DNA from 2 places in the Mesorhizobium sp. BR1-1-3 genome. Region 2 is predicted to be linked to the other one. Evidence: riboswitches for the same ligand, from Rfam matches in the RefSeq annotation. Region 2 holds a riboswitch; the other holds the start of a gene.
What was found. A riboswitch is a leader RNA that binds a small molecule or an ion and turns the genes downstream of it on or off. The one in region 2 is predicted to bind thiamine pyrophosphate.
Positions count from the first base shown of each region.

Region 1: another riboswitch for thiamine pyrophosphate. It lies ahead of thiB (thiamine ABC transporter substrate binding subunit); the one in region 2 lies ahead of LB559_RS28205 (YkoF family thiamine/hydroxymethylpyrimidine-binding protein).

Region 1 covers NZ_JAIUIC010000007.1:30,147-45,195, forward strand. Annotated here, with positions in the region: gene LB559_RS17165 (CarD family transcriptional regulator) at 1-364, shown strand, start outside; gene LB559_RS17170 (ATP-binding protein) at 531-2,300, opposite strand; gene LB559_RS17175 (response regulator) at 2,431-3,090, shown strand; gene LB559_RS17180 (LysE family translocator) at 3,246-3,857, shown strand; gene LB559_RS17185 (amino acid ABC transporter ATP-binding protein) at 4,039-4,809, opposite strand; gene LB559_RS17190 (amino acid ABC transporter permease) at 4,806-5,486, opposite strand; gene LB559_RS17195 (amino acid ABC transporter substrate-binding protein) at 5,613-6,386, opposite strand; gene LB559_RS17200 (RNA polymerase factor sigma-32) at 6,709-7,572, shown strand; gene LB559_RS17205 (M48 family metalloprotease) at 7,597-9,066, opposite strand; gene thiQ (thiamine ABC transporter ATP-binding protein) at 9,325-10,116, opposite strand; gene thiP (thiamine/thiamine pyrophosphate ABC transporter permease) at 10,109-11,734, opposite strand; gene thiB (thiamine ABC transporter substrate binding subunit) at 11,743-12,741, opposite strand; TPP riboswitch at 12,785-12,899, opposite strand; gene LB559_RS17225 (thiamine diphosphokinase) at 12,987-13,646, shown strand; gene LB559_RS17230 (ABC-F family ATP-binding cassette domain-containing protein) at 13,648-15,049, shown strand, end outside.
Region 2 covers NZ_JAIUIC010000016.1:14,739-29,787, reverse strand. Annotated here, with positions in the region: gene LB559_RS28265 (ABC transporter permease) at 1-602, opposite strand, end outside; gene LB559_RS28260 (ABC transporter permease) at 602-1,465, opposite strand; gene LB559_RS28255 (ABC transporter substrate-binding protein) at 1,530-2,591, opposite strand; gene LB559_RS28250 (PfkB family carbohydrate kinase) at 2,649-3,620, opposite strand; gene LB559_RS28245 (ADP-ribosylglycohydrolase family protein) at 3,617-4,657, opposite strand; gene LB559_RS28240 (GntR family transcriptional regulator) at 4,661-5,386, opposite strand; gene LB559_RS28235 (DUF982 domain-containing protein) at 5,616-5,885, opposite strand; gene LB559_RS28230 (hypothetical protein) at 5,970-6,227, shown strand; gene LB559_RS28225 (methyltransferase family protein) at 7,007-7,702, opposite strand; gene LB559_RS28220 (ABC transporter substrate-binding protein) at 7,875-8,897, opposite strand; gene LB559_RS28215 (ABC transporter ATP-binding protein) at 8,890-9,657, opposite strand; gene LB559_RS28210 (ABC transporter permease) at 9,654-10,415, opposite strand; gene LB559_RS28205 (YkoF family thiamine/hydroxymethylpyrimidine-binding protein) at 10,508-11,116, opposite strand; TPP riboswitch at 11,107-11,220, opposite strand; gene LB559_RS28200 (hypothetical protein) at 11,404-11,721, shown strand; gene msrA (peptide-methionine (S)-S-oxide reductase MsrA) at 11,791-12,309, opposite strand; gene LB559_RS28190 (glycosyltransferase family 39 protein) at 12,392-13,939, opposite strand; gene LB559_RS28185 (hypothetical protein) at 14,239-14,946, shown strand; gene LB559_RS28180 (hypothetical protein) at 15,032-15,049, opposite strand, start outside.

The DNA of each region.
Region 1 (15,049 bases), on a different contig from region 2:
CAAGCTGTCGGAAGAGGATTATGTCGAGCGCGCGCTGAAGGTCGTGCAGGGCCGCGCCCGCGTCAAGCGCACCATGTGGTCGCGCCGCGCCCAGGAATATGATGCGAAGATCAATTCGGGCGACCTGATCTCGATCTCGGAAGTCGTGCGTGACCTCTACCGCGCCGACAACCAGCCGGAGCAGTCCTATTCCGAGCGTCAGCTCTACGAGGCGGCGCTCGACCGCATGGCCCGCGAGATCGCGGCCGTCAACCGCATGTCGGAAACCGAAGCCGTGCGCCTGATCGAGGTCAACCTCAACAAGGGCCCTAAGCGTGGCGCCAAGGCCGACAATGAAGAGGCCGAGCAGGAAGAAGCTGCCTGATCTTTCTCACCTTTCGAGAAATCCTGCCAGAAACGATTGGAGGCTCCGGTTTGACCGGGGCCTCTTTTGGTTTCGGGCGGCAGCTTCGATGTTGGTAGGCCCTGCGCACCAGCGTGCTGCATCGCGGCTTGCCGGCGCGCCGAGCCGTCGAGCGCGCGTTTTCGTTTTAACGTGTGTCGCCACTTATCGCCTTGCCGCCAAAGCAGACCGCGGCAATGGTCTCGCGCAATTCCTCGTCGGCGATCGGCTTGTGCAGGATGCGGCTGCCGCTGGCGCTGATCTCCTTGAGGCGCGCCGGCGACGTATCGCCAGTAATGATGATGGTCGGGACAAGCCGGCCGATATGGGCGTGAAGCGCACGGATCGCGTCGGTGCCGGTGGTGTCATTCTCGAGACGGTAGTCTGCGATGATCAGGTCGACCGGCGCATCGCCGGCAGCCAGCGCCGCCGTATGGGCCTCCTGCGCCTCTGCGGCGGAGCGGCCGGGATAGACACGATGTCCCTCCAGGCTGAGCAAGCGCACCATGGCATCGAGAACGTCGCCCTCGTCCTCGACCACCATGATGCCGGCGGCACTGCTGGCCGGCGATGTCGTGTCGACCTCCAAGCGAGCTTGCACCGCGCCGGCCTTCGCGACGGTGATGGAAAACAGGGAACCGCGCCCGGACGTCGAAGCCAATTTCAGGGGGTGCCCCAACAGCTCGGCGGTGCGGCGAACGATGGCGAGCCCGAGTCCCAAGCCTTGCGTGCGGTCCCGCGCCGGGTTCTGCAACTGCACGAACTCCTCGAAGACCATCCCCTGCTGATCGGCGGGGATGCCGGGGCCGCTGTCGAGGACCTGTATCTCCACACATGCGCCGCGCCGGCGACAGCCCAGCAGGACACCACCTTGCTTGGTGTAGCGAAGGGCATTCGAGACCAGGTTGTTGAGGATGCGCTTCAACATCATCGGGTCGCTGTCGACGTAGAGACTGCTGTCTACCACGCGCCACGTAAGTCCGCGTTGTTTTGCCTCGGCGGCGAATTCATTGCGAAGATCACCAAAGAGGTCGCGCAGCGGCACCGCCTCGCTCGTGACCGTGACGATGCCCGCATCGAGCCGCGAGATATCGAGCAAAGCGTTGAGCAGCCCACTGAAGTTGCTGACAACCGATTTCGCCCGGCTGGCCAGATCGCGCGCCTCGCCGGAGGGTACGTCGCCGCGCTGCCCCAATATGGCAAGCGTCGAGACCAGCAGGCTCAGGGCATGGATCGGTTGGCGCAGATCGTGACTCGCCGCCGCCAGAAAACGCGTCTTGGCACGGTCGGCGGTCTGCGCCCTGTCGCGTTCCTCTTGCAGGTGCTCGACCAGTGTTTCGTTCTCCAGTCGCAGGCTGACGGTTTCGCGCAGCATGCGGTAGGTGATACGGCAGTAGTAGAAATTGATCGCCACCAGCGATGCGAGCAGGAACAGGAAGGCGCCGGAAATATCGCTTTGGGTGGTCAAGCAGCGCAAGGCGACCGGAACCACCGTGGCCAGGATGGAACCGACCAGCGCCGGCGGAAAGGCCGACAGCGACGGCACCGTACCGCAGACGAGACCAGTCAGGACGATGACCGTGAAGGACAGCACGATCGGCGCCTCGGGCATAAAGCCGACCCAGCCAAGCACCCCCCACAGAAGGCCCGACATACAGGAAAACGCCGTGGCCAGCCATGCCCAGCGCAAGATCGAGCCGCGATCCCTTGAGCGGCTGAAAAAACGGCGCGACGCCAGCACCCGGAGAGCCGTCAGCAGATACAGCGCCGCCAGCCAGCCGGTCAGCCAATTGGCGGAAACGGCCGTTCTCAGAACATAGACCGCCGCCATCGAGATCACGATGTTGGAGATGACCACGCCGTAGGAATTGCGATACAGGAGTTCGACCAGGGCCTGGCGTATCTTGTCTTCCTGCATCGAATCCCTCCAATTGTCCCAAGTAATTCTCCGGCCGGTCTTCCCCGGTACCGTTGATCTACCGGCAACCTGTTTCGCATAAGTTGGCGATCGATCCATATACGCCGCCGCAGCCCTGGATGGTGCCCCGATGAACCGCTCGCTCACCGCCATACTCGCCGACGACCATGCCATCGTGCGCGAGGGGCTGAAGCTGCTTATCTCGGCTATGGACAATGTCTCGGTCGTCGCCGAGGCTGCGGATGGCGAGGCGCTGCTTGGCCAGCTGCGAAGCACGCGCGCCGACCTTTTGATCCTCGACCTCGGCATGCCGGGTGTGGCCGGGATGCAGTTTATCGCCACCATCAGGACCTTGGCACCACGCCTGCGGATCGTGGTGCTGACGGCCAATGTCGAGCCGAGGACAGTACGCGCCGCGCTCAGCGCCGGCGCCAACGCCTACCTGACCAAGGATGGCGATCCCGAGGAACTCGGCGCTGCCATCGAAGCGGTCAAGAACGGAGGCACCTATCTGGCGAAAACCGTTCGCTTCGCGGTCAGCGATATAGGCAGGGACAGCGAGCCGATAGCCGCGCAGGAAATCCTGTCCCCGGTACCGCTGACGCGACGCGAACGGCAGATCCTTCAACTGGTGGCGCAAGGCATGATCACGCGCGACATCGCCGAACGACTGGGCATCAGCCTGCCGACCGCTCGCAAACATCGCGAAAATCTGATGGGCAAGCTCAGTCTCCACAACACCGCCGAACTGACCGCCTACGCGGTTCGTCTGGGATTGCCCACCGGCTGATATCGCAGCCGCTACAATGGGCAACCCGGCAACGTCCCCTTAACCATCGGCAGATTAGCCAAACCCGATCATCACCCAAATACGGCATCCGTCGTATGTTTTCGGCCTGCCCCCCGGCCTACTCCTCCCACGGCTTGATCATGGGAGGAGCTGTCATGCCATCGCTGGATCTCTGGATTCCGTTCGCCCTCGCAACGCTCGCCTTCGCCTGCATGCCAGGACCGGCGATTCTCTACATGACAGCGCAGACGCTGGCCCATGGCCGTCAGGCGGGATTGATGGCGGCACTGGGTGTCCATCTTGGTTGTTACGTGCACATCCTGGCCGCGGCGGTCGGGCTCGCCGCACTGATGGAACACGCGCCGGTCGCTTTCTTGGTGATCCGATGGGCGGGCGCCGCATATCTCATTTCGCTGGGCCTTGCCATGTTCCTGGGCTGGAACCGGATGGGTGAGGATGGTGCCAGGCCGGCCCCGAATACATTTCGCGACAGCATGGTCGTCGAGATCCTCAATCCCAAGACGGCACTGTTCTTCCTGACCTTCCTGCCGCAGTTCGTGGATCCGTCAGCCGGCATGGCCGTCGGGTTGCAGTTCCTCATCCTCGGCATCATCGTCAATCTCATCTTCTCGATGGCCGACCTTGCGGCGGTCGGCATCGCCTCGCTCGCCGTTGGCCGGTTCACTGGCGCCGGATGGGTGATCCCCAAGACATGCGGTTCGATCCTCATCGGACTTGGCGTGGCGCTCGTCAGCCATCATATCTGAACCTGCAAATGAAGAGCCGCGATTTCGAGGGAGATCTGACGGTGAAATTTCAGCGGCTGCTGGCGGCAAGGCCCGATATGCCGAAGGATGGCTGACGGCCTGCTCGCGCATCCGGCAAGATATACCGGAACCGGCGCGCCTTCGGGGCCATCGCCCGAATTCTACAGACCCTAGGCCGCGCCTACCCGCCGCCGCCTTCCTTCTCAGCCTCCTGCTTCAGCGTCGCAATGAACCGCTTCGTCCGTTGCTGCTCCGGATTGTTGAACAGCACCGCGGCCGGTCCCTTCTCGACGACGACGCCGGCATCGAGGAACACCACTTCCTTGGCGATCTTGGAGGCGAGGCGCAGATCATGCGTCGCCATCACCATGGTCGTGCCTTCACTGGCGAGCTTGCCAAGCACGTCGACCACCTCTTGCGCCAGTTCCGGGTCGAGTGCCGAGGTCGGCTCGTCGCAGAGCAGCACTTTCGGCGACGGCGCCAAGGCGCGGGCGATCGCCACGCGCTGCTGCTGGCCGCCCGACAGCGTCGCCGGCCAGGCGTCGGCCTTGTGCGCCATCCCCACCTTCTCCAGCAGAGCCAGCGCCCGCTCGCGTGCCCTCTCAGGCGCCCATTTCAGCACCGTCACCAGCCCTTCCATGACGTTCTCGATCGCGGTGCGATGCGGAAACAGCTGGAAGTTCTGGAACACCATGCCGGTCTGCAGCCGCAGGCGCTGGATATCCCTGGCCGGAACCCTGCCACCAGGATGGAATTCGAGCGTCTCGTCGCCGATGCGCACCGTGCCCGAGGTCGGGATCTCCAGGAGGTTGATGCAGCGCAGCAGGGTGCTCTTTCCCCCGCCCGACGGGCCGACCAGCGCCGTGACGCTGCCTTCGGCAATGGTGACCGTCACGCCCTTCAACACGAGATTGTCGCCAAAGCGCTTTTCGATGTTGCTGAGGCCGATCATGAGCGTGCCTCCAGGAAGCCGCCATAGCGGTTGAGCCGGGTCTCCAGCCGCGTCTGCAAGGCCGACAGCACCGAACTCAGCGCCAGATAGAGGATCGCCGCCTCGACATAGAGGATCAGCGGCTCATAGGTGGTGGCGACGATGCGCTGCGCCGCCTGGAACATCTCCGGCACGGTGATGGCGGCGGCCAGCGACGTATCCTTGACCAATGAGATGAAGGTGTTGGAAAGCGGCGGCACCGCGACCCGGCCGGCTTGCGGCAGGATGGTGCGCCGCATCGCCTGGCTCCAGGTCATGCCGATCGAATAGGCGGCTTCCCATTGGCCCTTCGGCACCGAGCCTATGGCCGCGCGGATGATTTCCGACGTGTAGGCGCCGATGTTGAGCGTGAAGCCGATCAACGCCGCCGTGAAGGCGTCGAGCAGGATGCCGACCGACGGCAGGCCGTAGAAGATAAGGAACAGCTGCACCAGCAGCGGCGTGCCGCGGAAAATCCAGACATAGAAGCGCACCAGCGCGACCAGCGGTTTCGGACCAAACAGCCGGGCAAGCGCCGCACCCAACCCAACGGTCAGCCCAAGGACGAAGGACAACAGCGTCAGCGGCACGGTGAAGATCAGCGCCGCCCACAACAGCGAAGGCAGCGACTCCAGCATCAGTTGCAGCCAGTGCGGCACGTAAGACCCTCCAAATAAGTCGAGGCTTCGTCGAGGCGCGACATATCACGACAAAAGCGGCGGACCGTCAAAGACGGCTCGCCGCTCGATATGTCCTGTGGGCCGCGGAGCGGCCCGCCTCATAGATTACTTCGAAACGTCCTGGCCGAAATAGGTGTCGGAGATTTTCTTATAGGTGCCGTCGGCCTTGATGTCGGCCAGCGCCTTGTTGATCGCCGCGACCAGCTCCGGATCGCCCTTGCGCACGATGACGCCGGAATAGTCGGCGTTTTCCTCTTGCGCGGCGATCTTCACATTGGCGTCGGGCTTGTGCTTCTTGAAGTCGAGGAACGACAGGCTGTCATTGATCGTGGCGTCGGCACGGCCTGTCAGAAGCAGCTGGATCGATTGGTCGAAGCCATCGGTGCCGACCAGCTCGGCGCCGTTCGTTTCGGCCAGCTTGCCGAAATTCGAGGTCAGCGACTGCGCCGACTTCTTGCCCTTGAGATCGGCAAAGGTCTTGATGTCTGTGTTGTCGCCGCGCACGATCAGCACCGCCTTGGAGGCGATGTAAGGATCGGAGAAGTCGTACTTGGCCTTGCGGGCATCGGTGATGCCGACCTCGTTGATGACGGCGTCATAGCGATTGGCGTCGAGGCCGGCGATCAGCCCGTCCCACTTGCCTTCGAGGAATTCGACCTTGACGCCGAGCTTGTCGGCGATCGCCTTGGCGATTTCGACGTCGAAGCCGACCAGTGCGCCCGAAGTGTCATGATAGGTGAATGGCGCATAAGTGCCTTCCGTGCCGACCTTGATGACCCCGGCCTGCTTGATCTGGTCGAGATTGGCGCCGGCATGGCCTGCGGTGACAGCCAAGGCCTGCAGCGTTCCGGCGATGATGAGCGACTTGAGCCATTTCATTTTTCTGTGATCCCGTCCTTGGCCGGCCGACCGGCATATTGTGAGCGCTGGAAACTGACAGATGCAAGCCGAAAAAATAAGGAACAGAATTCCAAAAACAACCAGTTTCTGAAATCGCATACTCAAACTGGCGCTTTCCAGCCGACACCAGAACTGTCGCGGATCATCCCCGGAGCCCGTCGGGCAACACAATCCCGCAGCCACGGTCGCGGAACCTTTCCCGCGCATGGCAGTTCTGGCTGTTCTAGGGCACGGCGCCGCCATTTCAACCCGGGCGCCAGCCAAGTTTGCAAAGTCATCCGCACCACCCAGGGAGCGCCTCATGATGGAAGACACGGCAGGACGGATCATGGTCCGCGCGGCAATGAAGGCTCCCTACCTCGAACGTGACGAAGAGCATCGGCTTGCATTGCTCTGGAAAGAGGACAACGACCAGAACGCGCTGCACAGCATCACCGTCGCGCATATGCGGCTGGTCATTTCCATGGCCTCCAAATTCCGCCATTACGGCCTGCCGCTCGGCGACCTGGTCCAGGAGGGTCATGTCGGACTGCTCGAGGCCGCCGCCCGCTTCGAGCCGGAGCGCGAGGTGCGGTTCTCGACCTATGCGACATGGTGGATCCGGGCCTCGATGCAGGACTACATCCTGCGCAACTGGTCGATCGTGCGTGGCGGCACCAGCTCGGCGCAGAAGGCGCTGTTCTTCAACCTGCGACGCCTGCGCGCGCGGCTGGCGAATGGCGCCGAGCCACTGTCAAACGCAACGCTCTATCGCGAAGTATCGGAAGCACTCGGCGTCTCCGAAGCCGACGTGGCGATGATGGATTCGCGGCTGTCGGCTCCCGACTCCTCACTCAACATGCCGGTTGCCGACGATGCGGGTTCGACCGAGCGCATGGACTTCCTGGTCTCGGACGATCCGCTGCCCGACGAGATCGTCGGCGACAAGATCGATGTCGCGCGCCGCTCGCTCTGGCTGAGGGAGGCGCTTCGCGCGCTCAACGCACGGGAGTTGAGGATCATCGAGGAACGCCGGCTTAACGACGAGGGCGCGACGCTGGAAGCGCTCGGCGAAACCCTCGGCATCTCCAAGGAACGCGTCCGCCAGATCGAGGCCCGCGCCATGGAAAAGCTGAAGGTCGCGTTGGTGAAGCAGAATCCGGAGTTCATGGCGACTGCCGCCTGAACGGCGGCAGGCGTCCGGAGGTGCCTACTTGTCCGTGACGATCTTGACCTTGTCGCCGGCCGAAACCGCGGCACCAGGCGACAGCGCGTTGAGGACGCGGAACAGGTCGAGCTTACGGTCGACGCCGACCATCTGCGCCGAAAGCGAACCCATCGTCTGCCCAGGCTGGACAGTGACGACGCGGATGCGCAGCGGCTTCAGCGCCGCCTTTTCGGCAGCGCTCAGGATCCGGAACGAGCCGCTGACCGAGCGGGCGATCGTGTCCAGCGACGTGCTGGCCGAAGGGGCCGCGGTCAGCAGCCGGTAGACCTGGCCGCCGGCGCGGATCACCGCAATGTCGAACTGCCAGCCTTCGGCGCCGGCATGCGCGGTCGCTGCCTCGTTGCCGTTGATGGTTTCCTGCCTGACGCTGCTGTCGACGAGACCAGCCACCCAGCCGCTGCGGATATAGTCCGTCAGCGCCCGGTTCTTGTCGATCGACACGCCATCGAAACGGATCGCTATGTCGCCGGGGCCGGTGGCCGTCACCGCTGCCGCCGAATTGTCGATGATGAAGCCGTCCGGTACCGTGAACGAAACGCCAAGGCCCGGATGCAGGAAGGTTTCGCCGCGCACATAGCCTTCTTCCGGCGTGTCGCCATAGAGCAGGCCGTCTATGCCGGCGAGGAAGGAATCGCGGTCGCGCGTGCCGACGCCCGGCGCGCCGAACTGGCGGGCATGGCGCTGCGCCAGATCGATGCGCTGCGGCGTATTGGGGTGCGTGGCCAGGAAATCGAGGCTGGCGTCGGTGGCGCCGCTGATCGAGCGGAAATCGGTGTAGGCCGACATCGATTGCAGGAAGCGGCCGGCGGCGAAAGGATCGTAGCCGGCCTCGCCGATCGACTTGATGCCGATGGCGTCGGCTTCCAGCTCCTGGTTGCGCGAGAATTGCGCGAGCCTCAGCTTGCCGCGGATCAACGCCGCCTTGGCGGTCGGGCTGTCGCCGAGCACATCGGAAACCACCTTGGTCGCCAGGCCTTCCTCTGCCTCGAGTTGCTGGCGCTGCAAGCCGTGATTGGCGGTGACGTGGCCCATCTCATGCGCGATGACAGCGGCAAGCTCGGCCGAATCATTGGCCAGCGCCAGGAGGCCGCGCGTGATGTAGAGATAGCCGCCCGGCAGCGCGAAGGCATTGACATTGGGCGAATTCAAAATGGTGATGCGATAGGTCTGTGTCGGGTTGGCGGACACCACCGTCAAACTACCGACCACCTTGGCGACCATGCGCTCGAGCTTGGGATCGGAATATTCGCCGCCATAGGTCGCCAGGATGCGCGGATGCTGCGCCCTGGCCAATTCGGCGAGCTTGTTGTTGGCGCCGACATTGTCCACCGTGATCGGCTTGTCGGAAGGCTGGAAGCCGGATTCCTGAACTTCCGGCGGCGTGAACATCTGGCAGCTTGCCAACGCCACGGCAAAGCCGGCCAGCGCGAGGAAGCGCGCCAGCGGTTTCATTCCCAATGTGTTAGCGCCGATCGCCAGAACGGCTTCCTTTCGGGTCCCGGCACATGACATTGAAAATCGGGGACGATCTTCAGAATGCTCACGTGCCATATCTCAAACTGCTGCAGTATCCGCGGCCCGTCCCAGGGGCGGGCGCCGGATACTGCAGGCAAATCACGGCCCGTGCCGGACCGGTAGGGCGGACCTAGCCACACTCCCCCGGTCATGGCAAGCAAACGCCACATCGCCTGGAGCCGGTTTGACCGTAAATTATGTCCGCTTCCGGGCAACATCGCGTGATGTGGAATATCCGGCACCCGCGCCGATATAGCGCCGGAACGCCTCCGGACCAGCCCCGGCAAAGAAATCATCAGCCTTGCCGGTCGCGGCGACCAACCCATTGTCGACAAACACCATATGCTCGCCGATGCGGCGTGCATCCTCCGGCTGGTGGGTGACGAACAGCACTGTCATGGCGCGTTCGGCATGAACGGCGGCAACCAGATCCAGCATCTCGTCGCGCAAAGCCGGTCCGAGCGAAGCGAAGGGCTCGTCGAGCAGCAACACCGGTCGGTCGCGCACCAGCACGCGGGCCAGGGCGACGCGCTGGCGTTCGCCCCCCGAGAGCTCGCGCGGCAGGCGTTTCTCCTTGCCCGCAAGACCGGTGCGCGCAAGCGCCTCGGCGACCGCAGCGCGGTCCGCCTCGGTCAGCCGCAGGGATGGCGAGCGGCCGAGCCCGACATTCTGCTCGACGGAAAGATGCGCGAAGAGATTGTTCTCCTGGAACACCATCGACACCGGCCGCGCCGAGGCCGGCTCGGCGCTGACATCGACACCGCCGATCAGCACGCGGCCCGACCGTGGGGTCTCGAAGCCGGCGACCAGATTGAGCAGCGTCGACTTGCCCGAACCGCTCGGCCCCATGATGGCGGTGATCGTCGCCGCGGCAAACTCGACATCGAAAACAAGCGGCGCCTCGCCATAGCTGCCATAGCTGAACGACACTTTGTCCAGCCGCACCGGCGCGCCCTTCGCGAGCCCGTTGGCCGCCTTTTCACGCATCACGGACCTCCTCCCTTCCCAGCCAGTGCGCCGCCACGATCAAAGCGAGACAGACGAGGCCGAGCAGCAGTGCGAGGCCGGCGGCATCCTCGGTGCGGTAGCTGCCCATCCGAGCCAGAAGAAGGTAGGGCAATGTCTGCACGGAATCACTGCCGAACAAGGCAATGACACCGAGATCGCCGAGCGACAGCGCCATGGCGAAAGCGAAGGCCGTGGCGAGCGGTCGCCGCAGCGACGGCCAGTCGACCAGCATCAGCCGGTTCCAGCCCGCAATGCCGAGTTGTGCACAGAGCCGTTCGTGACGCTCGCTCGCCGCATCATAGGCGGGACGCACGGCGCGGAGCGCAAACGGCATCGCCATCACCGCGTTGACGGTGACGACCATGACCGGGGCGATGGCGAAGACATCGCCGACATGGCGCAACAACAGGAACCAGCCGGCGCCGACGACGATCGGCGGCACGACCAGGACAAAACCGGCGCCTGTATCGGTCGCGTGTTCGAGCAGTGTCTTTGCGCCGGCACGGCGGGTCAGCGCTAGCGCCCGCCGCGCCATGGTCAGCGCCAGCGACAGCATCACCGAAAGCAGCGCCGACAGGAAGGCGAGCGCCGCGCTGGTCAGCGTTGCCTGCCGGACAGTGGCCTCGCCGGCCAAGCGGGCGAGATCGGCACTCAATCCGGCCATCACGGTTGCCGCCATCGGCCCGACAACGAACAGCAGCGCCAGGACGATGAGTAGCGCGTTCAACCAGGTCTCGCTCCGATTGACCGAGAGATAGCGGCGTTGCGCGACCGGCAAATTGGTGTCGCCGACCACATTGGCGCCTAGCCGCGTCAGTGCCAGCACCACGATAAAGGTCAAGGCGATCTGCAGCAGCGTCAGTGCAACGGCCCGTGCGGGATCGAAATCGAAGCGCAGCGCCTGGTAGATGCCGACCTCAAGCGTCGTCGCGGCCGGCCCGCCGCCGAGCGTCAGCACGATCGTGAAGGATGTGATGCAGAGCATGAAGACCAGCCCGGCGACGCCGGGCAGTGCGGCGCGCAGCGTTGGCCATTCGATCAGCCGGAACGCCGGCCGGGCCGCCATGCCGAGTTGGCTCGCCAGCCGCCATTGGTCGGCCGGTATGGTCTGCAGCGCCTCGAGGAACAGCCGCGTCGCCAGCGGCAGGTTGAAGAAGACATGGGCGACGAGAATGCCGGACAGGCCATAGATGCCCGGCCAGCTTCCGCCGCCGATAACGGCAAGCACGCCGGCGAAATAGCCGGCACGGCCATAAAGCGCCAGGATGCCGAGCGCTGCAACGATGGCCGGCAGCGCCAATGGCACGGCGAAGATCTGCAGGATGAAGGCGCGGCCGAAGAAACGTGGATGCCGCGACAGAGCGCGCGCCACAAACAGCCCCGGGATGACCGAAAGCAGCGTCGACAGGACCGCTTGCCAGAGCGTGAAGCGAATGACGCGAAGCAGATAGGGATCGAAGGCTGCCCAGGCGCCCGAGAAATCATGGGCGCCCTCGAAAAGCAGGCCGGCAAACGCGCCGCCGATCAGCAGCGCGATTGCAGCGAGCGCTACAATGCCGGCACTGACGCGGGAATCCGTGGAATGCGCCGGCGCCATCGCGCTGCCTATTTGCTCATCACCGCCAGCCATTCATCGACCCAGGCCTTGCGGTTGGCGGCGACCTCTTGCGGGCTGAACAGCAAGGTCTTCGTCGGCTTGACCAGTTTGTCGAAGGCCGGATTGAGCGGCTTGTCGGTCTTGCCTGCCGGGAACATCCAGTTGGTCTCGGGGATGGCATCCTGGAATTTCGGCCCGGTCATGAAGGCCATGAACTTGGCCGCCAGCGGATTCTTGGCTCCTGTCGTGGTGATACCCGCCACCTCGATCTGCAGATACTCGCCCTCCTCGAAGGAGGCCGCCTGGTAGCGCTCCGTGTTCTCGGCGACCATGTGGTAGGCTGGCGACGTCGTGTAGGACAGCACCATCGGCGCCTCGCCCTTGGTGAACAGCCCATAGGCCTCGCTCCAGCCCGGCGTCACGGTCAGCACCTTGGCCTTGAGCTTGGCCCAGGCCTCGGGTGCCTTGTCGCCATAGACCGACTTGACCCAAAGAAGCAGGCCGAGGCCTGGCGTCGAGGTGCGCGGATCCTGGATGACGATCTTGTCGTTGGCACTGCCTTCGATCAGCTCCTTCAGGCTCTTCGGCGGCGTCTTCATCTTCTGCGTGTCATAGACGACAGCGAAATAGCCGTAGTCGAAGGGGACAAAAGTGTCGTCGCTCCAGCCGCCCGGCACATTGACATCCGTCACCGCGCCATGCGGCGCGAACAAGCCTGACGCCTTGGCATCGGCGGTGAGATTGGTATCCAGGCCAAGCACGATATCGGCCTTGGTCGATGCGCCTTCCAATCTGACGCGGTTGAGCAGCGCGACGCCATCGGCGACCGAGACGAAGTCGACGTCGCAGCCGCATTCGGCCTCGAACTCCTTCTTCACCACGGGACCCGGACCCCAGTCGGCGGTGAAACTCTCATAGGTGTAGACGGTGAGCTTGTCCTTGGCCAAGGCGGGCCCGGACAAGGCCACGACCGTTGCTGAAACAAGAGCGTATAAAAGCGTGCGCATCGGCGCCTCCTTCGTTCGAATTGAAAGGAATTGAGGCGTCGGACTGTCCGAAACGTCTAATCCCTCCGCCGGTACAAACCGGATCAGGTTCAGCGGGTTGGCGAGACTGCCTCTCAGCCGGTCCGCGAAGATCGCGTCCGGCACCCCGTTAGAGCGTTTCGACACATAGGCCGGGCCGATCCGCCATGCAAGCGGGAGTTTGCCGCCTTCCGTTTCCCGTGCCGGGCTGGTAAGGGCCACACGATATGAGCACATTCACCATCCTGCTTGGCGGCGATCTCATCCGTACGCCACGGCTCGACCGTCAGGTCAAAGGCTCCCGCGTCATCGCCGCCGACGCCGGCATCGGTCATGCGCGGTTGCTGGGTCTCGTGCCGGAGCTGTGGGTGGGTGATTTCGATTCGGTGCCGGCCAACCTGCCGGACGATCTCGCTTCCGTGCCGCGCCGGACCTTCCCGGCGGAAAAGGACCAGACCGATGGCGAACTTGCCGTCGCCGCGGCACTGGAGCGCGGCGCGACCCGCCTGGTGCTGGCCGGCGCCTTTGGCGGCAAGCGCGCCGACCACGCTTTTCTGCATCTGTCGCTCGCCCTGCGGCTGGCGGAGGCGGGAACGGACGTGCTTTTGACCAGCGGCGCTCAGGAAGGCATCCCCCTGCTGCGCGGAACGGCCGGCTTCGACTATGCCGACGGCACGCTGTTTTCGGTGCTCGGCTTTTCCGAGCTCGACGGCCTGACCGTCACCGGCGCCAAATGGCCGCTCGCTCACGTCAAGGTGGCGTTCGGTTCGTCGCTGACCATTTCCAACGAGGTCAAGTCCGACAAGACCGGGGGCCGCCTCGAAATCGCGCTCGGCCATGGCCGCGCGATGCTGCTCGCTCATCCCTATCCCTTACCTGAAAGCTGACATGGCCCCGCCCCTTCTCAACCTCGACGGGATAAAACTGACCTTCGGCGGCACGCCGCTGCTCGATGGCGCCGCCTTGACGGCTTCGGCCGGCGACAAGATCGCACTGGTCGGCCGCAACGGGTCCGGCAAGTCGACCCTGCTGAAGATCGCCGCCGGCCTGATCGAGCCGCAGGACGGCGAAGTGTTCCGCCAGCCTTCGGCGACCGTCCGCTATTTGCCGCAGATGCCCGACATGGAAGGTTTTGCCACTGTCCGCGCCTATGTCCAGGCCGGGCTTGGCCCCGCCGACGATCCCTACCGCGCCAGCTATCTGATGGAGCATCTCGGCCTGTCGGGTGAGGAACGTCCGAACGACCTGTCGGGCGGCGAGGCGAGGCGCGCCGCCCTTGCCCGCGTCATGGCGCCAGAGCCCGATATCCTGCTGCTTGATGAGCCGACCAACCATCTCGACCTCTCGGTCATCGAATGGCTGGAAGAAGAACTCATCCGCACCTCCTCGGCGCTGATCGTCATCTCCCACGACCGCCGCTTCCTCGAACGCGTGTCGCGCGCCACGGTCTGGCTCGATCGCGGCCAGACCCGCAGGCTGGACAAGGGCTTCGGCCATTTCGAGGAATGGCGCGACCTGGTTCTGGAGGAAGAAGAACGCGAGCAGCACAAGCTCGGTCGCCAGATCGTTCGCGAAGAGCATTGGCTGCGCTACGGCGTGACGGCGCGGCGCAAGCGCAACATGCGCCGGCTCGGCGAGTTGCAGACCATGCGCCAGCGTTTTCGCGGTCATCGCGGGGCCGAAGGGTCGGCGACCATGGTGGCGAGCGACGCCACCGAGTCCGGCAAGCTGGTGATCGAGGCGAAAAACATCGAAAAGAGCTTTGGCGATCTCACCGTGGTCAAGGCGTTTTCGACCCGCATCCAGCGCGGCGATCGCGTTGGCCTGGTCGGGCCGAACGGCGCCGGCAAGACCACGCTCTTGAAGATGCTGACCGGCGAGATGAAACCGGACGCCGGTTCGGTGCGGCTCGGCACCAATCTGGAGATCGCCACGCTCGACCAGAAGCGCGAGGCGGTCGACCCGCAGGAGACGCTGGCACAATATCTCACCGATGGACGCGGCGAGAACCTCGTCATCAATGGCGAGCAGCGCCACGTCGTCTCCTACATGAAGGATTTCCTGTTCAAGCCGGAGCAGGCGCGCACGCCGGTGCGCGAGTTGTCCGGCGGCGAGCGGGCGCGGCTCCTGCTGGCGCGCGTGCTGGCGCGGCCCGCAAACCTTCTGGTGCTCGATGAGCCGACCAACGATCTCGACATGGAGACACTTGAACTGCTGCAGGAACTGGTCGCCGGTTTCGCCGGCACCGTCATCCTGGTCAGCCACGACCGCGATTTCCTCGACCGCACCG
Region 2 (15,049 bases):
AACGACACTGCAAACGCAAACAGCCCTCCGGCAATGACGCCTGGCATGATCCAAGGCAGCGTGACGCGCCTCGTTATCTGCCACTGGTTGGCGCCGAGCGAGCGTGCCGCCTCTTCCAGCTCCGGCGCGAAGGTCTGCAGCCGGGCCGAGACGACGACGATGACATAGGGCAGCGCCAGTGCGACATGGCCAAGCAGGATCGCATGCAGCCCGCGACCGATGCCGACGCCGAAAAAGAAGATCAGCATCGCCGTGCCGGTGATCAGCCACGGAATGGCGATCGGCGGAAACAACAGCGCCTGCAGGAATTTCTTGCCGTGAAACTCATAGCGATAGAGCGCCAGCGATGCCGCCGAGCCGAGCACGACACAGATGACGGTGGTGATGACGGCGATCTCGACGCTGTTCCAGGTGGCGGCGATCAGCTGGTCGTTCTGCCACAGCGAAGCGTACCATTCGGTCGTCCATTCGAACGGCAATTGGTAGAAGGGCGAGACGTTGAACGACATCAGCGCCATGATGATGATCGGCAGATAGAGGAAGGCGAGCAGCAGGCCGATGTAGAAGCGGCCAAGCCATTCGAGGACGCGGGTCGTCGCCATCACGCGGCCCTCCGCAGCACCGGCGACGCCACCGCCAGGATGACCAGCACCACGGCCAGCAGGATGAAGGAAAGCGCGGCACCGAGCGGCCAGTTGAACACGGCGACGAACTGGTCCTCGATGACCGTGCCGTAGAAGGTGCCGGTGCGACCGCCGAGGATGCGCGGCTCCATGAACGAGCCGACGACGGGGACGAAGATCAGGGCCGCACCCGCGACCAATCCGGGCATCGACAGCGGGATGATCACCCGCTTCAGCACCTGTAGCCGTGAAGCGCCAAGCGAACGCCCGGCCTCAATCAGGGAGTCATCGATCGCCTGCAGCGTGAGATAGCAGGTCAGCACCATGTAAGGCACGTAGGAATGCACCAGCCCGATGATGACGGCTGGATAGGAATACATCAGGTCGATGTTGATCTTGAACGGCAGCACGGCGTTGAGCGCGGTGTCGAGAATGCCGCCCTCGCGCAAAACCATCGCCCAGGAAAAGATGCGCACCAGCCCGTTCGACCAGAACGGCAAGATGACGAGCAGGAAGATCGCCTCGCGGCTGCGCCCCTTCAGCACTTTGGCGAGCACGTAAGCGGCGGGATAGCCGATGACGACGCACCACAGCGTCACTTCGAGGCCAAGCCGCAGCGAGGCCAGCAGCAGTGTCAGATAGAGGCTTTGCGAGAAGAAGGTGGCATAGTTGCCAAGGGTGAATGTCCACGGCTTTCCCGACAGCGGCAGCTCGGTCATGAACGAGAAAAAGACCATGGCCGAGAGCGGCAGGAAGATCGCCACCGTCAGCCAGAGATAGGCTGGCGCCAGCAGCGGCAATGCCGATCTCAGCCCGCTTCGCGACGCTGTCGCAGCTGCCATGATACCCTCCCCCAGGATTGAAACGCCAGCCGGCGCGAACCGCCGGCTGGCCGGGATGTCGGCTCTATTTCACGTCGACCTTCAACTGCTGCCACAGCGCCAGATAGGCTTCGCGCTGGGCATCGGTGATCGGCGCCTGGAACTGGATGCGTTTGGCCACCTCGGGGTCGCCCATGACCTTGCGGTTGAAGGCATCCTCGGGCAGCGCTTCCACCGCCTTGGTGTTGGCGGAGACAGGAGCACCGACCTTGGTGACCCATTCGACGTAGAATTTCGGGTCGATCATGTAGTTGATGAAAGCCTCGGCGCCGGCGACGTTCTTGGCGCCGACCGGAATGGAAAACGCGTCGAGCCAGGCGACGGCACCCTCCTGCGGCACGACCAGAGAGACCGGCAATTTGAAATGCGTCTTGGCGCGATCGGCCGAGCCACTCCAGTAGGTGCCGATGTCGATCTGGTTGGAGGCGACCATCTGGTTCCAGTCGTTCTCCGAACTCCAGAAGGTCTTGATCTGCGGCATCAGCGAGGTGAGCTTCGCCTTGACCGCATCCATATCCTTGATGTCGTTGATGTTCTGGCCCGTTGCGATGGCGCCGAACTGCACCGCTTCGACGGCATCGTCGCGAATGACGACGCGGCCCTTATGGGCGGCATCCCACATCTCGGCGATGCTCGTCGGCGGCTTGTCGAAGGATTTGTCGTTGATGGCGAGCGCGGTGAGGCCCCACACCCACGGCACGCCATAGACCTTGCCGTCATGGACGAGCATCGGCGATCCCGCCTTGTCCTTGCTGATGTCGGCGTAGTTCGCCAATTTGGAGACGTCGATCGGCTGGATCAGTTTGCCGTCCATCGCCTGGTCGTTGAAGGCGGCATTGATCATGACCACGTCGTAGAGACCGGGATTGGTCCGGATCTTGGTCAGCATTTCCTGTTCGGAATTGAAGAAGTCGTTGACGACCTTGTTGCCGGTCGCTTTTTCGAAAGCCTCCACCGCCCATGGTTCGTCCGCGCCGTATCCCTTCCAGTTGAGCACATGCACTTCGTCAGCCTTGGCGGCGAACGCGAGTGCGGAGGTAAAGACGGCAGTCGCCGTCAGCAGAGCAGTCAAGTCAGGCATGCGCATGGTTGGTTCCTCTCTGTGGGTTTGCCCGGTTCCCGGGCTTGTCAGGCTTTCCAGCTGTTATGCATTGGCCTTCTGTGTCCGGCCTGCTCCCGCCGGATCGGCGGCATGGCTCAGGAATGTCTGGATTTGGTGGTCGGTCGGCGCCGACGAGCCGCCATGGCGGGTGACCGATATGGCCGCTGCCGCATTGGCATAGCGCGCTGCCTCGAAGGGCGGGATGCCGCGCGCCAGCGCGCTGACGAAAGCACCGATATGGGTGTCGCCGGCGCCATTGGTGTCGATGGCGGTGACCTTGAAGCCGGCAACGGTCTGCGCCGTGCCGTCGGCCAACCTGATATGGCAACCCTTTGCCCCGGAGCGGATGACCACGCCCGCTGCTTTCGGGCAGTGGTCGCCCAGCAGCCGTACCGCGAGGCCCTCGACATCGCCTGGGCCGGCAATCTCGGCGGCTTCCGTCGTGTTGCAGCTCAGCCATGTGGTGCGGGCAAGCACCCGCGACAGGATGGGACGCGGAATGTCCGTGATGACCGGCGTCGGGTCGAAGACGAAGGGAATACCTGCCGGCAGCGCCTCGATCCAATCAGTGAGCGCATCGCGACTCTTGGGGTAGCTCAGCGTGTAGCCGGAGGTGAACACCCAGTCACCCGGTGCCACCGCGACCGGCGCCATCATGTCGAGGCTGAGAACGCTCTCCGCACCAGGCCACGACACGAAGGTGCGTTCGGCGTCGCTCGAGATCATGGCGACGCAGTTGCCGCTGTCCATCACGGGCGACGGCGGCGTCAGTGTCTCGATACCCTCGGCTATGAAAGCAGCGCGCAGGAAATCGCCATTGGGCCCGCTGCCGAGTTGGCCGCCGAACACCACCCGCATGCCGGTGCGGCTGGCCGCGACCATCATGTTGAAGCCGCCGCCGGCGACCTGGGCAAAGCTCGATGCCGTCTTTTCCATGCCGGGCGCCGGCAGGGCGTCGATGCGGTAGACATAGTCGACCACGGCACTGCCGACATGGACGAGACGGCCGCTCATTCCGCCGCGTCCTTGCCGGAACCGATCTTCGCCATCCTTGCTGCCACGAGATCGGCGGCGAGCGCGCGAACCTCCGACATGTCGAGGCCGACAAGCCGGGCGATATGCTGTTGCGGCAATCGGGAAAAACCGCTGCAGGCGCCGGCCATGCCGGCGGCGATGGCGCCGATCGTATCGGTGTCGCCGCCGAGATTGGCGCTGATGACGGCTGCTTGCCATGGGTCGCCACGCGCGACTTCCAGCACGGCGAAGGCCGCCGGAACGGATTCCTGGCTGGCGACGCCGGTGCCAACCAGATCGGTGATCAGCCGGATCGCATCCCTGATCGCCTTGCCGCGCACGATGTCTTGCGCCCAGACGATGCGCGCGGCGATGTCGCCGCCGGTCACCCAATGTCCGAGTGTCGCCCCTCGCCTCGCCGCCGCGACCCCGCTGGCGGAAGCGTCGCGCCAGCCACCGCCGGCGACGCCGCGGCTGACGGCTGCCGCAACGGCAGCGGCGGAGGCGATGGCAATCGAGGTGTTGTGCGTGGCCCGGCAGGTCTCAGCCACCTTGCCGACGAACCCTTCCAACGGTTCGAGCGGCATCATGATGCCGACCGGCGCGATACGCATCGCCGCACCATTGGTGTCGCCGCTGCGCCCCGCTTCCTCAGCCGGCACACCATTGTTGATGGCATCGATGGCGCGTTTGGTCGATGGCCCCAAAAGGTCATAGCTGCCACGCGCCTTAACCTCGCGTTCCCAGTCGAGCAGCGCATTGACCCAGCGCGCGTGGTCGAAACGGTCGCCGGATTCGACCAGGATGCGGCCGAGCAGCAACGCCTGCTCGGTATCGTCGGTGATGGTGCCGGCGGCCAGTCCCTTCGATACCGGATGATCCGGGAAAGGCTCGATGAAATCCTCGACATGGCCGTAGAGTTCGGCAATGCGAACCGGCGACAAAAGCTGCGTCGGCATGCCGAGCGCATCGCCCAGCGCTCCGCCGACAAGCGCCCCCATGGCGCGGTCAATAGCCTTGCTGGTTGCATCCGACATCGCTCAGAACCTCATATGCAGCGCAAAATGCGCCGGATTGAGCAGGCTGGTGACGTACTCGATCGGCCGGTCGTCGGCGGCGCGCGTCAGCCGGCGGCCACGCAGGAAAGGCGTGCCTTGCGGGCAGCCGAGGATGGCCGCATCCTCGGCATTGAGCATCTCGATCTCGACCCATTCCTCGCCATGGTCGGGAATGAGGCCGGCGACGCGCAGCGTCTGGTGCAGCGAGCCCTCGCGCAATCCGCGCAACGGTACGTCCTCGAGCTCGGAGGACAATGGCAACCGGCTGCGCTCGATGGAGATCGCATGGCCGTCGCTGGCGTTGGTGCGCACCCGGTCGACGGCGATGAAGAACGGGCTTTCGATGCCAAGCAGCGCAGCCAGATCGGGGTCTTCGATGACCTCCAGCCGCAGCGTCCGCGTCTCGGCATTGGCGCCGGCATCGGCCAGCGCGCGCGACCAGCCGATCGAGTCGTCGACCGGCTTGCCGTCGAAGGTGACGAACGAGCCGATACCAACCTTGGTCGTGATCAGCCCGCGGCTGGACAGTTCCTCGAGGCCTTTGCGGACCGTATTGCGGCTAACGGAGAAGCGCTGGACGAGTTCGTTCTCGCTTTGAAGGCGGTCGCCGAAACCGAGGACGCCGGAACGGATCTCATGTTCGAGGACGGTGGCGATCTGCTCGGGCTTGCCCGTGCCGGGAGACAGTTGAACCGCGCGCCGCTTCATAAGGGTACCTGTTCAATGAACCTGTATAATCCTGTTCAATACCGAGGCCCGGATGCTATGTCAACAGATGCCGAAGACTGACCAACAGGCAGCGAAATGTGCGGGATAACCGTGCAGGGCGTGCCGAGAGGCAGGTCAATAGCCCTGAAAAGCCGGTCGGCGATCGCCAAAAAGAGGCATACATCAAGGGTATGGAGCCAGATCCTGATTCAATTTCAGCAGGGGCAGGCTACGGGATCGACACCTCACGCGGTTCGACGAGGATGTCCGCCTCGATAGCGGCGTTGATGAACGCCGCTCTTGCCGCCGAGACTTCTTTCTTTCCCTCGAGCACGGCCAGACAGGCCTTGCGGGCAACCATATGCTTTTGCCCGGTCGCAACCGGCCAGCGGTTCAGCAGGATGTCGGCAGCCTGAGCGACCCGCTCCACGTTGAAGATCGAGTTTCGCGATCGGCCGAGCACAATCCTGACCGGCTCATCGAAACGCTGATCTTGCACGATGCCACTCCCCAAAGTCGGCATTCATCGATTCGCGGCCTTCAACCCCGAGCAATGTGATAGGTTCTGCGCCAAAGGTGCAAGATGTCCGATTCCAGTGGCCAGAAAAATCCCAGGCTGATCGTCGTGGTCGCGTTCGATCGCGGTGAGGATGGCGAGTTGTTCCCAGCCTTTGGACCCGCCGACCAGCAGAGCGAGGATCGCGCCATACGCACCGCCAGGGCTCTGACGGCAAAGCATTCCGGCGTCATCGCCTGGAGCCGTGAGGCCGATCCGACGCTGGGCGAATATGGTCCGCCGAACACGCTCTTCGTCAGCGGTGACGTGCCTGACATGGAGTAGTCGACTGGCGCCAGCATCTGAACGCCTCGCCCATAGGGTTTGATGCGAGCCGGTTTTGCCTCGCCAGCAAGCAAAAGCCCGCTACGGTGAACCGGAGCGGGCCTTGGAGGAGGACAAGGGGTGGGACCCTCTCCTCTTGTTTCCACGGGGGGGTGTGGACCGCAATGACCATACGAAAGTTTTGCAGAGTGCAGGATCACAAGCCGGCTTGCCTGCATCACAATCCGGTGCACGCCGACATTGGGGCGCTCACGAGATTGCGATCAGTTGGCGATAACCCGGCTAGATGCACCCGAGTACGACAAGCACGATGACAATGAGCAGCACGAGCCCAAGGCCGCCGCCGCCATAGGAGCCGGCGCCGTAGGATTGAACGTCGCAGCTGCGATGTTCAAAAGACGAGCGCTCCAAAGGCCTACCGTTCCGCGATTGTGGCGGGCATCGCGCGGAAGAAGTCACGCCAGCAACAGAACAGCCATCCAGGTGATGGCAACCAGAATTTAATTCCGGCACGCCTGTGGACCGCAGAAAGCCCACCAGTGTGGCGGGCTTTCCGATCGGCCGGAGATGGCGAGAAGCCGATTGCAGAAGCAATTACGCGAGGTAGTGAGTTTCAGCTTCACAGAGAGAATACTGAAATTGAAGTGTGTTATATATATCTCAAAATTTCTGAAATAATAAAGTTGTAATATTAGTTTGCACAAACAATGCGCAGATCTATTGACGATCAACGTTACCAGGTGATTGCAGACCGAACGATTCTGCGCGCCGGGGCGCTGTTAAACGACGCCGTAGAACAGCCTGTAGTGGACGCGCTTCATATAGTCCCGGTACTCCGGCGTGGCGGCCAGCAGCGCCTCTTCACGCAGGATGCGGTGCACCTGGAAGAAGGTGATCACCGCGTAGACGGCTAGATTGTAGAAGGAAAAGGCCGATAGCAGGAACAGGAGATGGCCGGCAAGATAGCCGGCATAGATCGGATGCCGCACCAGACGGTAGGCACCGCCTGTCATCACGCCGCGATTGCCCGGCAGAATGGCGAAAGAACGCCCCAGCGATATCTTTCCCCAGATCACGAACCCCAACGCCAGGGCCTGCAGCGGCGCCGCAACATGGACCGGGATGATGGCCACGCCCGGCTCCAGGTCGATGAAACCGACACCGAAGCTGGCGATCACGGAGACAACCACCGTGAGCGGGTTCCAGTCGCGAACCTTCGGCCGACGCGACAGAAGCAGCCAGGTAAAGGTCAGGATCTCGGAAATCGCCACCAGCGCCACATTGATGCGCGTCGGGTCGAGCATCAGGTGATACACGCCGCGGTAGACGAACATGCCCGCGAAGGCCAGCGCGCAGATCCGAAAGAAACCTTCGCGCAAATCCACCAGGATCTCACGCTTTCGGGCTGCGGACAGAATCGTGCCGTCACTGACGTGCGAAAGCGCCTCGCTTTTTGATATGAGCAATGCAGACACCCCAATGATCCCTCAGGGCGACCTTTGCACGCAACCATTGCCGGGCAGTTAATCAACAAGATCAGATCGGTCTTAAATTGGCTGTCGGGGAGCCAGGGCGCCACTTCCAGACGACCTGCTCCCCGCGGTCGCCCAGAAAGACTGGCGACCCATGTCATTTGGTTTTGCCAGACTAGCTCAGATAGTCGTTGCGGAAATAGCTCCCGAAATCCGGGCGTCGAGCAACCAGCTTGCCGTCGGAATCGCGCAAAATGCCGGAGGCGAAGAGATAGTCGCCAATCGCTTCCATCTTGGCCGGATCCATCGTCCCGATGGCCCCGCTTTGGCTGCGTAGATAATGGCCGTCGATCAATGCCTTCAGCGAGGCGTGGATCAGCGCCGGATTGGTCAAGGCATCCTTGTTTGCAGCGATCAGCAGGGTTGCCGCATCGTCGGGGTGGTCGACAGCGAACTGGTAGCCGCGTCGCGTCGCCTGAACGAAGTCGGCCGCAGGCTTAGGATTGGCCTGGAGATAGGCTTCGCTCGAAGAGATCAGCGTCGTGTGCTCGTCAGGCACGCCATAATCGGCATAGACGAAGCTGCGCTGCTTGACGCCCCTGAGTTCGGCTTCGACACCCTCCCAGGTCGAGACTTCGAGCGTGAAATCGACCGACCCATTGGCCAGCGCCTCATAGGCTGAGGTGCCGAGCGTCACCGTCTCGAAATTGCCCTTGCCGCCGTCGTGGCGGATGATGGTCGATATCAGCGCGTTTTCCCAGGCACTGCCGAAGCCGCCATAGATCAAGCCGTCGAGGCTTCTTGGGCTTTTGATCTCGTTGCGTGCCGCATTGAAGACCACGCGGCCTGTTTCGGACTGCACCACCGCATAGACGCCCTTCAGATCCGCCCCGGCGGTTCTCTGGGTGAACAGGCTGATGGTGCCGTTGATGCCGAAATCGGCGACGCGGTTTGCGACCAGCGTGCCAGCACCGGTATCGCTGTAGGGCAGGATGTCGACCTCGAGTCCGGCCTCGCGATAAAACCCTTTGTCGCGGGCGACGAACAGTCCGATGTGGTTGGTGTTGACCGTCCAGTCGAGGGCGACGGTGACCTTTTGTGCCGCCGATTGTGCTCGAGCCCGACGCGTTCCGGCAATCAAGGGAAGGCCGGTGGCAAGGGTCAGCAACAAGGCCTGCCGGCGCGTCAAGTCAGTCATGATCGTGTCCTTTGGATGGATTGGGGTTGAGGATGATGTCGAGGATTTCGGCCTCGAGCGCGCTTGCCTGGCGCGCGGCATCGCCGCCAAGGCTGCGCGGGCGCGGCAACGGCACCCTGATTTCACGCACGATGCGGGCCGGGCGCGCCGACAGCACATAGATGCGGTCGGACAGGAACACGGCTTCGCGCACGTCATGGGTGATCAAGAGCGCCGTCCAGCGATGATGCCGCCACATCTGTTCGAGCCAGCGCTGCATGGCGGTGCGGGTCAGCGCATCGAGCGCGCCGAACGGCTCGTCGAGCAGGAGCATGTCGCGCTCCTGCACCACGGTGCGCAGCAAGGCCGCGCGCTGGCGCATGCCGCCGGACAGCTGCGCGGGAAAATGCCGCTCGAAGCCGGCAAGCCCGAATTCGGCAAACAACGGCGCAACGCGCGCCCGCGCCGCCTGTCTCCTCATACCTTGCACTTCGAGCCCGAGCGTCGTGTTGTCGAGGATGCGCCGCCATGGCATCAGCGCGTCGCGCTGCGGCATGAAGGCGAAGTGCCTGCCGTGGTCGTCGAGCCGCGCGCCGTCGAACAACATCTCGCCCTCGCCATGCTCGGCGCCGGTCAGAAGCTGGAACAGCGTCGACTTGCCGGCACCCGAGGGTCCAAGGATCGAGACGAACTCACCAGCGCCGACGCTGAGCGAAATATCGGCCAGCACGTCGAGCCCACCGAACGCCTTGTGCACATGCCGCAGTTCGAGCCGGCTCATCGCCAGGCCCCCGTCCCGGCAGTTTCCCTGCCGGCTCGCTCCCAGGGCATGGCAAGGCGCTGCAGCAACACGGTCAACCCGAACAGGACAAGGGTCACCGCCGCGCTGACACCGACGGCGGCAAGAACCAGATCAGGACGGAAATTGTTTTTGGCGTTGAGCATGTAGATGCCCAGTCCCTTTGCGGCACCGGCATACTCGGCGAAGATGGCGCCGACCACCGCATAGGTGATGGAGATCCTCAACCCGGCAAAGAAGTAAGGCAGCGCCGAAGGCAGCCGCGCGAGCAGGAAGATGCGCCAGCGCCCTGCCCCCATGGCGCGCAGCATTTGCCCGATCTCGGCCTCGGTCGCCTCATAGCCTTCGACCAATGCGACCAGCATCGGAAAGAAGGTGACCAGCGCCACCAGCATGATCTTGGGCGCCAGCCCGAAACCGAACCACAGCACCACCAGCGGCGCGATCGCCACCAGCGGCAAGGTCTGGCTGACGATGAAGACGGGAAACAACGCACGCCGCAGCGGCTGGAAGAAGTCGACCAGCATCGACAGCACGAAGGCGGCGCTGAGCGAACAGGCAAAGCCAAGAAGCGTGGCACGGATGGTCGGAACGGCATTGTCGGCCAGCGCCTCGCGATTGAGCATCGCTTGCTCGAAGACGCGTGACGGCGCCGGCAGTATCGTGGCCCTGATGCCGGAATAGGTGGCATAAAGCTCCCACGCCAGCAGGAGCAAACCGGCCGAGATCATGGCCGGCATTGCCTTGACGAGAAAGCTCGCGATCGGGCGCGAAGCGACTGATGATGAGACCACGGGAGATAACCTTTGACGGCCGCGAGAGCGGCGCGGCTTCAGACGGCCGACGGGCTGTTGGCCGAGACCGTGACGTCGAGGGTTACGTGGCCAGCGCCTGGTCCGAAACGGCAGAAAGCCTCGTCCAGCGCCGAAAAGATCGCACCGGCATCACCGCGCAGTTTCGTGCAGAAATGTTTGGAGCGCTCATAGACGCCGGACTGCTTGAGAAAGTCTATGCAGCCGTAGATCTCGTCCATGTGGTCGTCTGTGCCCATCACATAGAGCGAGAACTGCGCCGCCGCAGGCTGGCCGGTGGCAGCAGCATTGCGCACCGCCGCGATGGCCGCGTCCTTGCGCGGGCCGAGTGGACCGACGGGCCCGCCAAACGCATCGGAGCGGCAGATCGGATCGTCCGGCTCGCCAGGGCAGCCGCGCGAGATGGTGGCCGACAACACGCAATGTTTGCCGCTGCGTGCCGCCGCCACGAAGAGGTCGCGCATGGCAGGAAACAGCACTTCGGGCGGCCCGACCAGCAAGGTCGAGATGTCGTCGGTCTCGATCCTGAGTTTGTCGCGCCAGGGATCGAGCGCACCGAGCGCGCCAAGGATGACACCGACGAAATCGTCGGTCATGGGATATAGGGAAATCTGTGCGCCTGAAAACATCGCCCGCCTCGCTCCGCTGGTATTACCCAGATCAGCTTCTAGGGTCTGTGGGCTTGCCGCCCCCGTCTCAGCCCCGACCGTACGGAGCACCCCTGTGGATGTGCGCCTTAAAGCATCATTCGAGTTGAAGGAAAAGCCGTTTTTTTATCGCACTGCGCCAAAAGCATTGCGCCAGGGCGGGAGCGGTTGGCTCTGCCGGCGCGAGAATTTATCGGGAACCTTCACCAGGCCGCGAGGTTGTCCCACCAGTCGCTACGCGACGAGTTCACAGACAATGGAGACAAACCATGTTCATGAAAATCCTCGCAGCTTCGGCGCTCACCATTGGCCTGGCGACATCGGCCATGGCGCAGAACAATGGCACAAGCGGCACCGACGGATCCGGCGGCAGCGGCAAGTCGGTCACCGTCGACCCAAATACGCCGGCTTCGCCGAACACGGTAGACCCCGGCACGACCAACAGTACGACGGTAGCACCGGGGGTCACGAATTCAAACGCGGATGAAAATTGCCCTGCCCATCCGCAGGGCGCACAGCCCGATGCCAGTGGTACGTCGCCGGGCACCACCGCGCCGACAGTTAACGACAACCATTGCGGCAAGTAGGAATTGCAATGAAAAGAAGCCGCGGAGCGAGCGCTCCGCGGCTTCTCAAATCCTGTCGTATCAGTGTATCTACGGCACCGCTTTTTCCCGAACCGGCAGCTTCCACCCCGGCCTGACGAAGTGGCAGGTGTATCCGTTGGGATATTTCTCCAGATAGTCCTGATGCTCGGGCTCGGCTTCCCAGAAGGGGCCAACGGGTGCGACTTCGGTGACGACCTTGCCCGGCCACAGGCCCGAGGCATCGACATCGGCGATCGTGTCCTCGGCGATGCGCTTCTGTTCGTCGCTGGTGTAATAGATCGCCGAGCGATAACTCGTCCCGACATCGTTGCCCTGGCGGTTGCGGGTCGTCGGATCGTGGATCTGGAAAAAGCGTTCCAGCAGCGTGCGATAGCTTATGATGGCCGGATCGAAATTGATCTCGATGGCTTCGGCATGGCTGCCGTGGTTGCGGTAGGTGGCGTTGGGCACGTCGCCGCCGCTGTAGCCAACACGGGTGGAAATGACGCCGGGATAGCGCCGTATCAAATCCTGCATACCCCAGAAGCAGCCACCGGCAAGGACTGCGCGTTCGGTCGAAGTCGCCATATCACGTCTCCTCAAAGGCAAGTTTGTCTGGACATAGATGGGCATTGTCACCTGCTTCGTCCAGCGGACCGGCGGATCTGCTTCAGTTGCTCGGTCGGGCGAGGCCGTCGATAGCACCCGGCAACTGCCGCGCGCCAGGCGGAATGGCGGCGAAGCTGATCGCCACCGGCGGCGCCTTGAGCGACCAGTCGAAAAGAACGGTTTTGACCGGGATGTCGCCCACCCATGCCTGCAGATAAGATGGCACATCGCGCCCGGGCCAGACCAGCAATATGCCATGCTCGCGCAGCCGCTCCTTGGTGATCCAGGGGGCGTACTGCATGTTCAGTTCGGTGAAGATCGACGGCTTGTCATAGGCATTGAGGCCCGCCAGCGGCGCAATAAGGGCATGGCCGCCGACGATGTCGAGCCGATCGGGCGTCGCAGCGTGCCAGACAGCCTCTGCCTCATCCGAGATCTTTTGCGCCGGCCAGCAGACGGCGTCCATGCGCCCACGCAGATTGCATTTCGTCCAGCGGATGCCCGCATAGGCACCGGATATGCCGACAATGGAGATGAGCGCGCAGATCGCCAGCTTTCGCATCTCGATGGCGCCGAGGCGATGGCCCAGCAAGGCGAGCGCCACAACGCCAGCAAGATTGTACATCGGCGCGCCCCAGGCCTCGCCGGCGCCGGTGAACAGGGACGCCACCATGACGAGGATCGCCGGGCCAACCCCCATCCACAAGAGATAGACCAGCGTGCCGCGCCCGACGGGCTTTTGCGGCGCGGGCGAGCGCCGCAGCAGCCCTGATATCGCCAGCACCAGAAGAAAGCCGCAGAGCCCAGCCATCTGGACGCCGATATAATAAAAGCGGGAGCGATGAGCCACCACCCACTGATCGCGCCAGGCGGCATAGGTCAGCGGCAGGAAATCGACGCGGCAGAGTTCGGCGGCCAGTGGAGCGGCGACAGCGCCGAAAACCGCGAGCCCGAGCCATGGCCAGGGCGTGGCGAGCCGACTGCGTGCGCGTGTGTCCGACAGCAGCCAGATCGCCCCGAAAAGCAATAATAGGCCGGTGGAAAGCTTGGCATAGAGCCCGACGCCCGACACCAGCCCGAGCGCCAGCCACCAGCCCGGCCCACCACCACGGCCCGCACGCCACAACAGCCAGCAGATAGCGGCCCAGAAGGGCATCTGCGCGTAGTCATGATTGAACTGTGGGGTCGGCCAGCCGAAGAAATAGAGCGACGGCATCAGAAGCACGGCGGCCAGCGCGCGGGTTCGCCCGAGCATGTCGCGGGCCAGCAGATAGACTAGCACGAAAGTGGCCGAGATCGTTAGCTGAGCCACGAGATATTGCGGCCAGCGGAACGATCCGGTCAGAAGATGGCTGATCTCGAGCAGCCAGCCGGGAAGCTGTGGATGCTTATAGGTCAACAGCACCCATTCGCGGCCCCACATGAAGCCTTCGACGACATCGTTGGGCGGTGACACGTCGACAAGCGCGGGCGCCACGGTCCAGCACAGGATCTGTGTCAGGCATAAAAGCGCTAGGCCGGCTTCTGGATAGCGCGTCAGCCCCTGCCAGATCGACGACTGCCGCCAGTCGCCTGGAACAGAACTGCCGACCGGCAGCCAACCGTTCATGGGTTCGTCGATTCGCGTCATGCGGTGGATAAATCACACCGGACGGTTTTTGGAACAGCCCAGAACTCGAAGCTTACGAAAATGTATACTTGGGCGACCATGGCAAAACCAAGATTGAGGCAGAGTTTCGCGCCACCATGCCGCCTCTTTCATCATCACATGCCAGCAGGACAACAATGGAACACGCCGTCCCGGGGCGCCCTGAACATGCCGGGCACGGCGCATCGGGCGTGATCGCGGCAGGCGTCGCCTACGCCTGACCGGTTCCCGTCCCCAAAAAAGCATCCAGGATTTGATAAATGCGCCACCACCATGCCGTCATCCACTACCGTGCGCTCGATTTCTGGATGGCCCGTGCGGCCGTTCTCGTGATCATCTGCCTGCAGCTTCTGGTCATCAACAATCTCTCATTCGGGCCGCGCTGGCTAGCGCCCGCGCTGGAGGCCGCTCTGCTGCTGCCCTTGTCGGTGGCCACCGCCTGGACACAGGCCGCCACCCGCAAGGCGGTCGAGAACCACGAGTGGCATGCGATCGGCCAGTTTCGGGTCATGATCCGCAGAACAGCCCTGACCATGACCGCCATCATCAGCATCATGAACTGCGGTTCGCTGGTCCTGCTGGTGCGTGCCTTGCTGGAGGGCCATGCCGGCAACAGCGGCACGACGCTGCTGATCGACGCACTCAACATCTGGGTCACCAACGTCATCGTCTTTGCCTTGTGGTTCTGGAGCACCGACCGCGGCGGCCCGCCGACCTGCGGCCTCGTCAAGCTTGCGCAGGCCGATTTCCTGTTCGCGCAGATGACGTTGAACGACCGTGACCTCCGAGATTGGCTGCCCGGTTTCGTCGATTATTTCTTCCTCGCCTTCACCAATGCGACAGCGTTTTCACCCACCGATACCTTGCCCCTTTCCCAGCGCGCCAAGCTGCTGATGATGGCCGAGGCCATGATCTCGCTGCTGACCATCGCGCTGGTCGCGGCACGCGCGGTCAACATTCTCGCTTGATCGGCCCGACACGCGAAATAGCCCGCCCGGCGCACCGGAACGGGCTATTTTGGGTTGCCTTCGACAGTTGAAATGCAGCGCCGGACTAGTGGCGCTTGCCCAG